Regions from separate parts of the Micromonospora sp. WMMD1120 genome, predicted to be linked through region 1. Evidence: predicted binding sites of a transcription regulator. Region 1 holds the regulator's gene; each other region holds the start of a gene.

The links. Region 1 encodes HrcA, which represses chaperone genes, less so after heat shock. Its sites were predicted from a motif close to GGTTNGCACNCTCNNNNNGAGNGTGCNAACC; they were not measured.
Region 2: a site for HrcA is predicted at 1,688-1,718, ahead of groES (co-chaperone GroES). Genes of this name have one in related genera too.
Region 3: a site for HrcA is predicted at 1,843-1,873, ahead of groL (chaperonin GroEL). Genes of this name have one in related genera too.

The regions. Positions count from the first base shown of each region.
Region 1 covers NZ_JARUBO010000005.1:574,838-578,090, reverse strand. The annotation lists gene hemW (radical SAM family heme chaperone HemW) at 1-130, shown strand, start outside; gene O7634_RS02775 (DUF4870 domain-containing protein) at 195-842, opposite strand; gene hrcA (heat-inducible transcriptional repressor HrcA) at 1,019-2,041, shown strand; gene dnaJ (molecular chaperone DnaJ) at 2,114-3,253, shown strand, end outside.
Region 2 covers NZ_JARUBO010000005.1:1,141,106-1,144,358, forward strand. The annotation lists gene groL (chaperonin GroEL) at 1-1,170, opposite strand, end outside; gene groES (co-chaperone GroES) at 1,240-1,554, opposite strand; gene O7634_RS05395 (methyltransferase domain-containing protein) at 1,814-2,995, shown strand; gene ybaK (Cys-tRNA(Pro) deacylase) at 3,006-3,253, shown strand, end outside.
Region 3 covers NZ_JARUBO010000005.1:1,453,549-1,456,801, reverse strand. The annotation lists gene O7634_RS06935 (GNAT family N-acetyltransferase) at 1-43, opposite strand, end outside; gene O7634_RS06930 (cold-shock protein) at 350-553, shown strand; gene O7634_RS06925 (hypothetical protein) at 647-1,795, shown strand; gene groL (chaperonin GroEL) at 2,068-3,253, shown strand, end outside.

The sequences.
Region 1 (3,253 bases):
CCGGGCCGGCGCCGAGCGGGCGCGGGCCGACGGCCTGCTGGACGCCGACCGGTACGCGGCCGGTCGGGCGGTGCTCACGCTGCGCGGCCGGCTGCTCGCCGACGCTGTGGTGCGCGACCTGCTGCCCTGAGCGGTCCCGCGGCCCGGACGGGGCGGCGGTGAGCCGTGCCGGCCGGGGGAGCGGCCGGCAGGGCTCACTTGATGAAGGTGGTGGACATCGGGTAGCGGTAGGCGCTGCCCTCGTTGGCCTTCATGCCGGCGATGATCCCGAACAGGATCTGGATCACCACGACCGCGATGCTGGGCAGGAAGAGCAGGCACCAGCTCACGAAGAGCAGCACGAACGCGATGATCGACCAGAGGATCTGGAAGTTCAGCGCGGCCACGGCGTGCGCCCGGACGGTCGGCGACTGGTTGCCCCGGGCCAGGAAGGCGATGAGCGGGGCGACGAAGCCCAGCGGACCGAAGCTGACCAGCGCGCCGAGCGCGCCGCCGAAGTGCGCGACGAGGGCCCAGGTCTTGTCCTCGTTGCTGGCGTAGCCGCCGCCGGGGGCGCCGTAGGCCCCACCGGGTGGTGGGTAGCCGCCGGGCGGGGGATAGCCGCCGGGCGGGGGATAGCCGCCGGGCGGGGGGTAACCGCCGGGCGGGGGGTAACCGCCTGACGGCGGTTGGTCACCGGTGGGCGGCGGATAGCCACCGGCCGGGGGATAGCCGCCCGGGTCGGGTGCCCCGGACAGTGGTGCGGTGGGTGGCTCGGCCGACGAGTACGGGCCGGGCGAGGTCGGCTCCGGAGGGTTGTGGCCGGGGTCACCGGCTCCGGGAGGGCGAGGAGGTTCTGTCATGGCTGTCACGGTAGGGGTCAGCGGCAACGCGGCACCAGTTCGACACCGGCCACTGTCGTTGATCATCGCGCTGGCGGGTACCCCGACGTAGACTGGCACTCGCTACAGTCGAGTGCCAGGAACGGCCCGGCCGGCCCACGCGGCCGGCGGCCGACGTGCGACAGGAGGTGCGGAGGATGGGTCTCGACGACCGGAAACTCGCCGTGCTCCGCGCCATCGTCGAGGACTACGTCTCCACGCAGGAGCCGGTCGGCAGCAAGGCGCTCGTCGAGCGCCACCAGCTCGGGGTGTCCCCGGCGACGGTCCGCAACGACATGGCGGTGCTGGAGGAGGAGGGCTACATCCGGCAGCCGCACACCAGCGCCGGCCGCGTGCCCACCGACCGCGGCTACCGCCTCTTCGTCGACCGGTTGTCCCGGGTCAAGCCGCTCAGCCCGGCCGAGCGCCGGGCCATCGAGCGCTTCCTCGTCGGCGCCGTCGACCTCGACGACGTGGTGCACCGCACGGTCCGGCTGCTCGCCCAACTGACCCGGCAGGTCGCCGTCGTGCAGTACCCGTCGCTGGCCCGCTCCTCGGTGCGGCACCTGGAGCTGGTGCCGATCTCCACCACCCGGCTGATGCTCGTCATGATCGCCGATACCGGGCGGGTGGAGCAGCGGCTCGTCGAGTTGCCCGGGCCGGTGCCCGCCGACGACGTCACCGACCTCCGTCGGCTGGTCAACGAGAAGCTCGCCGGCATCCGGCTGTCCGAGACGCCGCCGCTGGTGCAGGCGCTCGTCGAGGAGGCGCCGGGCGAGCTGCGCCCGGCGATGACCACGCTCTCCACGGTCCTGCTGGAGACGCTCGTCGAGCGACACGAGGAACGCATCGCGCTGGCCGGCACCGCCAACCTCACCCGGGGCGGCCTGCTCGACTTCCAGGGCTCGCTCCGGCCGATCCTCGAGGCGCTGGAGGAGGAGGTCGTGCTGCTCAAACTCATCGGCGAGACCGAGCCGAGCACGACCCGGGTGTTGATCGGCGACGAGAACGAGTTCGACAACCTGCGCGCGGCGTCGGTGGTCAGCACGGGGTACGGCCCGGGCACCACCATCGTCGGCGGTCTGGGAGTGCTGGGGCCCACCCGGATGGACTACCCCGGCAACATCGCCACGGTGCGCGCCGTGGCACGCTACGTGGGCGAGCTGCTGGCCCAGAACTGACCAGTCAGGGCCGACGGCCGGCTGCGGCCGCCGGCGGCGCAACGCGAGACGAACATGAGGACACGGAACGCAGTGGCCAGGGACTACTACGGCATTCTCGGCGTGAGCCGGGAAGCCTCCGATGACGAGATCAAGCGCGCCTACCGGAAGTTGGCGCGCCAGTTCCACCCGGATGTCAATCCGGACCCGGAGGCACAGGAGAAGTTCAAGGACATCAACGCCGCGTACGAGGTCCTTTCGGACGACCGCAAGCGGCAGATCGTCGACCTGGGTGGCGACCCGCTCGCTCCGGGCGGCGGCGGTCCGGGTGGCCCGGGTGGCCCCAGCGGCGCGGGCCCGTTCGTCGGGTTCCAGGACATCATGGACGCCTTCTTCGGCGGTGCGGGTGGCAACGCCCGTGGTCCCCGTCCGCGCACCCGGCCGGGCGCCGACGCGATCCTGCGGCTCGAACTCGACCTGCACGAGACGGCCTTCGGCGTGGAGGCCCCGATCACCGTCGACACGGCGGTGCTCTGCACCACCTGCTCCGGCGCCGGCACAGCCGCCGGCACGCACCTGGCGACCTGCGAGGCGTGCGCCGGGCGCGGTGAGGTGCAGTCGGTCCAGCGCACCTTCCTCGGCCAGGTGGTGTCCGCCCGGCCCTGCACCGTGTGCCAGGGCTACGGCACCACCATCCCGCACCCGTGCCCCACCTGTGCCGGCGACGGCCGGGTGCGGACCCGGCGCTCGCTGACCGTCAAGATCCCGGCCGGCGTCGAGGACGGCATGCGGATCCGGCTCGCCCAGCAGGGCGAGGTGGGCCCCGGCGGCGGCACCGCCGGCGACCTCTACGTGGAGATCCACGAGCGCCCGCACGACGTCTACTCCCGCAAGGGCGACGACCTGCACTGCCGCGTGACGGTCCCGATGACGGCGGCGGCGCTCGGCACCCGGTTGACCATCAAGACGCTGGACAGCGAGGAGACCGTCGACGTCAAGGCCGGCACCCAGCCGGCCAGCACGCTGCGGCTGCGCGCCCGGGGCGTGCCGCACCTGCGCGGCACCGGTCGCGGCGACCTCTACGTGCACCTGGACGTGCGCACCCCGACCAAGCTCGACCCGGACCAGGAGAAGATGCTGCGCGACTTCGCCAAGACCCGGGGCGAGGAGGTCGCCGAGCTGTCCAAGCAGGGCGGCTTCTTCTCCCGGATGCGCGACGCGTTCAACGGGCAC
Region 2 (3,253 bases), 570 kb from region 1:
GCGCTCCTTCATCTCGACCTCGGTGGCCGCGCCGGCCTTGATGACGGCGATACCACCGGAGAGCTTCGCCAGCCGCTCGGCCAGCTTCTCCCGGTCCCAGTCGGAGTCGGAGGCCTCGATCTCCTTGCGGATCTGGGCCACCCGGTCGGCGACGTCGGACTTCTGGCCGCCGCCGTCGACGATCGTGGTGTTCTCCTTGTCGACCACGACGCGCCGGGCGGTGCCGAGCACCTCCAGGCCGACCTGGTCGATCTTGAAGCCCAGCTCCGGGGCGACCAGCTCGGCGCCAGTGGAGATCGCGATGTCCTGGAGCATCGCCTTGCGCCGGTCACCGAAGCCCGGGGCCTTGACCGCGCAGACCTTGAGGGTCTTGCGCAGCGAGTTGACCACCAGGGTGGAGAGCGCCTGGCCGTCCACGTCCTCGGCGATGATCAGCAGCGGCTTGCTGTTCTGCAGGACCTTCTCCAGCAGCGGCAGCAGCTCCTCGATCGCCGAGATCTTCTGGGTGGTGACCAGGATGTACGCGTCCTCGAGGACGGACTCCTGGCTCTCCAGGTCGGTGACGAAGTTCGGGGAGATGAAGCCCTTGTCGAACTGGAGACCCTCGGTCACGTCCAGTTCGGTGGTGAGCATCGAGCCCTCCTCGACGGTGATGACACCGTCGCGGCCGACCCGCTCCATCGCCTCGGCGATCAGGTCGCCGATCGTGGCGTCCTGCGCGGAGATCGTCGCCACGTTCGCGATCGACTCCTTGCCGGTGACCTCCACGGCCCGGCCGAGCAGCGCCTCGGAGACCTTGACGGCCGCCGCGTCGATGCCCCGCTTGAGCCCGGCCGGGTTGGTCCCGGCGGTCACGTTGCGCAGACCCTCGCGGACCATCGCCTGGGCCAGCACGGTAGCGGTGGTGGTCCCGTCGCCGGCGACGTCGTTGGTCTTGGTCGCCACCTCCTTGACCAACTGCGCGCCAAGGTTCTCGTACGGGTTGGTGAGCTCGATCTCCTTGGCGATGGTCACACCATCGTTGGTGATCGTCGGCGCACCGAATTTCTTGTCCAGGACGACGTTGCGCCCGCGCGGGCCGAGGGTGACCTTGACCGCGTCAGCGAGGGCGTTGACACCGTGCTCCAGCAGGTGCCGGGCGTCGTCCGAGAAGCTCAGGATCTTCGCCATGGGTATCCCTTCGAACGCCATTGCCCCGGCCCGGCGAGCCGGACCGGGGCAATGGCACTGATCGGTTGCTTACTTCTCGATGACCGCGAGGACGTCGCGGGCGGAGAGCACCAGGTACTCCTCGCCGGCGTACTTGACCTCGGTGCCGCCGTACTTCGAGTAAAGGACGGTGTCGCCGACCTGGACGTCAACCGGGACCCGGTTGCCGTTGTCGTCGACGCGCCCCGGGCCGACAGCGAGGACGGTGCCCTCCTGCGGCTTCTCCTTGGCGGTGTCGGGGATCACGATGCCCGACGCCGTGGTGGTCTCAGCCTCGTTCGCCTGGACCACGATGCGGTCCTCGAGCGGCTTGATCGCAACCTTGGTCGCGGTAGTCACGGGCATACCCTCCTGGGGTACTGGTTTCGTTGCTGGCCAGCGGGGCTGACCAGCGTCAATCTGCCTCATGCCACCGGGCGGGGCCGTCGTCGCGGGTGCCGGTCCGCCTGGCGTGCGCGCCCGGGTCGCGAGACCCGGAAGCTGGCACCCTCAGGGCGAGAGTGCTAATCGCAGGTTATTCCGTGGCTAGCACTCCGTCAAGGAGAGTGCCAACGCGTCGCGCCCCGCCAGGCATGATTTCCCGATCGACACGGACAATGGGCCGGTGGATCTCGATCAGCTGGCGGCACTGCGTACCCCTGCGGGATCGGCCGCGCTCGCCGCGGCGGGCGAGCTCGCCGGCGGCGATCCGTTGACCGCGGCGTCGGCGCTGCGCGCGGCCGGGGTGCCGCCGACGCTGGCCGCCGCCGCGCTCACCCAGGCGGAGCTGCGCCACCGGGCGGTCGGCAAGTTCGGTGCGGCCGCCGCCGGGATGTTCCTCACCCGTCCCGGCCTGGAGCAGGCCACCCGCCGGGTGGTCGCCGACCGCCGGGCCGCCCGGCTGGCCGCGGCCGGGGTGCGCACCCTGGCCGACCTCGGCTGCGGCCTCGGCGCGGACGCGCTCGCCGCCGCCCGCGCCGGCATCCGGGTGTACGGGGTGGAGGCCGACCCGCTGACAGCGGAGATGGCCGCCGCCAACGCGGCCGCGGCCGGGCTGTCCGAGCTGTTCACCGTGGAGTGCGGGGACGCCACGACGTTCGACGTGTCCGGAGTCGACGGGGTCTTCTGCGACCCGGCCCGGCGCAGCAGCGGCACCGGACGGCGGATCTTCGACCCGCGCGCCTACTCACCGCCGTGGGATTTCGTCACCGGGTTGGCCGAGCGGGTGCGGCACACTGTGGTGAAGGTGGCGCCGGGCCTGGACCACGCGCTCATCCCGGCGGGCGCGGAGGCGGAGTGGGTGGCCGTGGACGGCGACCTGGTCGAGGCCGCGCTCTGGTGCGGCGAGCTGGCCGAGGTGCCCCGCCGCGCCACCGTGCACCGTACGGAGATCCACCAGCTCACCGGCTCGGGTGCCGCCGAGGCGCCGGTCGGGCCGCCGCGCCGCTACCTCTACGACCCGGACCCGGCGGTGGCGCGCGCGCACCTCGTCGCCGAACTGGCCGCCGAGCTGGACGCCACACTGGCCGATCCGAGCATCGCCTATCTCTACGCCGACCGGCCGACGCGCACCCCGTTCGCGCGCTGCCTGGAGATCACCGACGTGCTGCCGTTCTCGCTCAAGCGACTGCGGACGCTGCTGCGGGAGCGCCGGGTGGGCCGGGTGGAGATCCTCAAGCGGGGCTCGGCGCTCGTCCCTGAGCAGCTCCGGCGGGACCTGCGGCTGGCCGGGGACGCGGCGGCGAGCCTCGTGCTCACCCGGGTCGACGGCGCACCGACGGTGCTGATCGGTCGGCCGGTGGACTAGCGTCGTCCCCGTGGCGGGACAGGGCACTCCGGCGACGGCGCTGTTGGTCAAGCGTGGCGTCGCGCACCGCACCCACCCGTATCGGGTGTCGCCGGACGCCCCGAACTACGGCGCGTTGGTGGCTGCCGCGCTCGGTGTCGCGCCGGAGCGCGTGTTCAAGACGCTGGTGACCGAGGTGGACGGCGGGCTCACAGTGGCCGTCGTGCCGGTGACCGGCGAGTTGGATCTCAAGGCGCTCGCGGCGGCGGTCGGTGGCAA
Region 3 (3,253 bases), 880 kb from region 1:
TCCGCGCGTGTCGCAGGGCGGTCGAGCCGGTGTCGGTGGTCATGTCCGCATGCCTACCACAGCGGCCGGTCGGGGTCCGCCGAGATGTGCCCGGCCGTCGTCCGGTGGCCGGAACCGTGTCGCCTCCTGCACCAGGTGGCACACGCGGGGTCTGGTAGATCGAAAACCCGAATGGTTGGCCAAGAAATATGCCTGATTTGTGACCGTGCGCCGCTGTCTCTCCTCGTGTAGCGTGCGATTTCCGTCACCCGCTTCAATGGCGGTCATCGATCGCTGAGGCGGTTGTCGGGGGCGTCCGGCCGCGCCGTGCGCCGGATCAGGCAACACAGTGCGAAGTGAGGGAAGCACCGTGGCACAGGGCACCGTGAAGTGGTTCAACGCCGAGAAGGGCTACGGCTTCATCGCCGTCGACGGCGGTCAGGACGTGTTCGTCCACTTCTCCGCGATCGAGATGGACGGCTACAAGTCGCTGGAGGACGGTCAGCGGGTGGAGTTCGAGGTCGCCCAGGGCCAGAAGGGTCCCCAGGCGGAGCACGTCCGCGTCATCGGCTGAGCCTCCCGGTCGATCGGCCCCGGGGCGGGGCTGCGGCAGGACCGCGCAGCCGGGAGGATCGTGAACCGTTCCAGCCGATGCTGAGGAGCGTTCATGACCGACCAGCCGCCCCCGCCCACCGCATCCTCCGGGCCGGGGGAGCCGGGCCGACCCGACCCGATCCCGCCCGCCGGCGGTGCCGAAACGGCGCCCGGCGTCCCGCCCACGCCCGAGCCGTCGCCGGGTCAGACCGGGCCTGTCGGCCCGCCGCCCGGCTGGGGTCCGGGCGGGCCGGCCGCGCCACCGCAACAGGGCTGGACGTTTCCGCCCACCGGGGGCTATCCGCCCGGCGTCGGTCCGTACGGCGGGCAGCAGTGGTATCCGGGGCCGCCGGTCGGGTGGTACCCGCCCGGCCACGGGCTCGATCCGAACGACGCCCTGGTCACTCCGCCCGGCGCCGGCGTCGGCGGCTGGTTCGCCAGGTGCGGCGGGGCACTGCGTCGGGGCTGGCGGCAGTTGGTGCCCATCGCGCTGCTCACGCAGGTGCTGCCGGCGGCGGTGCTGTCGGTGGTCAGTCTCGGGGTGGACCCCTCCGCCACCTGGGCCGCCGAGGCCGAGACGAGCACGGCGCTGCCGGACAACTTCTTCGCCGAGCTGGTCAGCCTCCTGGTCGTGCTCGTCGGGGGCAGCCTGCTGGTGGGCCTGGCGCAGTCGGTCGGGTGGGCCGCCGGCAGTTGGGTGATCACCCGGCAGGCGGCCGGCCAGCCGGCCGGCCTGGAGGCGGCGCTGCGGTACGGCCTGCGCCGCGCGCTCGGGCTGTGGGGCTGGACGCTGCTGATCAGCGTGCTCATCGGGGTCGGTCTCTGTTTCTGCGTGCTGCCGGGCATCTACCTGCTGTTCGCGCTGAGCATGGCCGGCCCGGTCTACCTCTTCGAACGCCACAACCCGATCGGCCGCTCGTTCCGGATGTTCCACGACCGGCTCGGTCTGCTACTCGGCCGGGTGGCCCTGGTGGCCGCGGCGGTGCTCGTCGGCACCCTGATCCCGGGTGCGCTGGAGGGGGTCGGCACCTCCGCGTTCGGCACCGACCCGCTCGCGTCGCCGGGCAGCGCCGTCGGGGCGGTGGTGGTGATCGGGATCACCGCGGTCCTGGCCCTTCCGGCCCACCTCGCCCAGTTGATCGGCCTGCTGCTGACGTACGTCGAGCAGCGCGCCCATGAGGGGCCGGTGAACAGCGCCGGACTGGCGGCGGAACTCGGCTGAGCGGCCCCATCGTGCTTGCACTCGGCAGGGGAGAGTGCTAAACAAGGTATTGGCACTCGCACACCGCGAGTGCCAATGGTCGGGACGGTGGGGCCAGGTTGCGCCGGCGCGGAGACGCCGGGGCGGCACATGGCCGGTCGTCGCGGGCTATCCGGCCCGGCCGAAGGACGTCGTCGTCGCCAGGTGGCGACGTCCCAAGGTGCGTACACCAGGCGGCCCATCCGGGGGACACATCTCGGGTGGCCCGTGAGTGTCCAGGAGGACAACGCCGTATGGCCAAGATGATCGCGTTCGACGAAGAGGCGCGCCGCGGCCTCGAGCGGGGCATGAACCAGCTCGCCGACGCCGTGAAGGTGACCCTCGGCCCCAAGGGCCGCAACGTCGTGCTCGAGAAGAAGTGGGGTGCCCCCACCATCACCAACGATGGTGTGAGCATCGCCAAGGAGATCGAGCTCGAGGACCCGTACGAGAAGATCGGCGCTGAGCTGGTCAAGGAGGTCGCCAAGAAGACCGACGACGTCGCCGGTGACGGCACGACGACGGCGACCGTCCTGGCCCAGGCCCTGGTTCGCGAGGGCCTGCGCAACGTGGCCGCCGGCGCCAACCCGATGGCCCTGAAGCGGGGCATCGAGACCGCTGTCGAGAGCGTCTCGGAGGAGCTGTCCAAGCTCGCCAAGGACGTCGAGACCAAGGAGCAGATCGCCTCCACCGCCTCCATCTCCGCTGGTGACAGCACCGTCGGCGAGATCATCGCCGAGGCGATGGACAAGGTCGGCAAGGAAGGCGTCATCACCGTCGAGGAGAGCAACACCTTCGGGCTGGAGCTGGAGCTCACCGAGGGCATGCGCTTCGACAAGGGCTACATCTCGGCCTACTTCATGACCGACCCGGAGCGTATGGAGGCCGTCTTCGACGACCCGTACATCCTGATCGCGAACAGCAAGATCTCCTCGGTGAAGGACCTGCTCCCGATCCTGGAGAAGGTCATGCAGTCGGGCAAGCCGCTGCTGATCATCGCCGAGGACCTGGAGGGCGAGGCGCTCGCCACCCTGGTGGTCAACAAGGTCCGGGGCACCTTCAAGTCGGTCGCCGTCAAGGCCCCGGGCTTCGGTGACCGCCGCAAGGCCATGCTGACCGACATCGCCATCCTCACCGGTGGTCAGGTCATCAGCGAGGAGGTCGGCCTCAAGCTCGACGCCGCCAGCCTCGACATGCTGGGCCGCGCCCGCAAGGTCGTGGTGACCAAGGACGAGACCACCATCGTCGACGGTGCCGGTGACGCCGAGCAGATCCAGGGCCGGGTCAACCAGATCCGGGCCGAGATCGACAAGAGCGACTCCGACTACGACCGCGAGAAGCTGCAGGAGCGGCTGGCCAAGCTGGCCGGCGGCGTCGCGGTCATCAAGGTCGGCGCGGCCACCGAGGTCGAGCTGAAGGAGCGCAAGCACCGCATCGAGG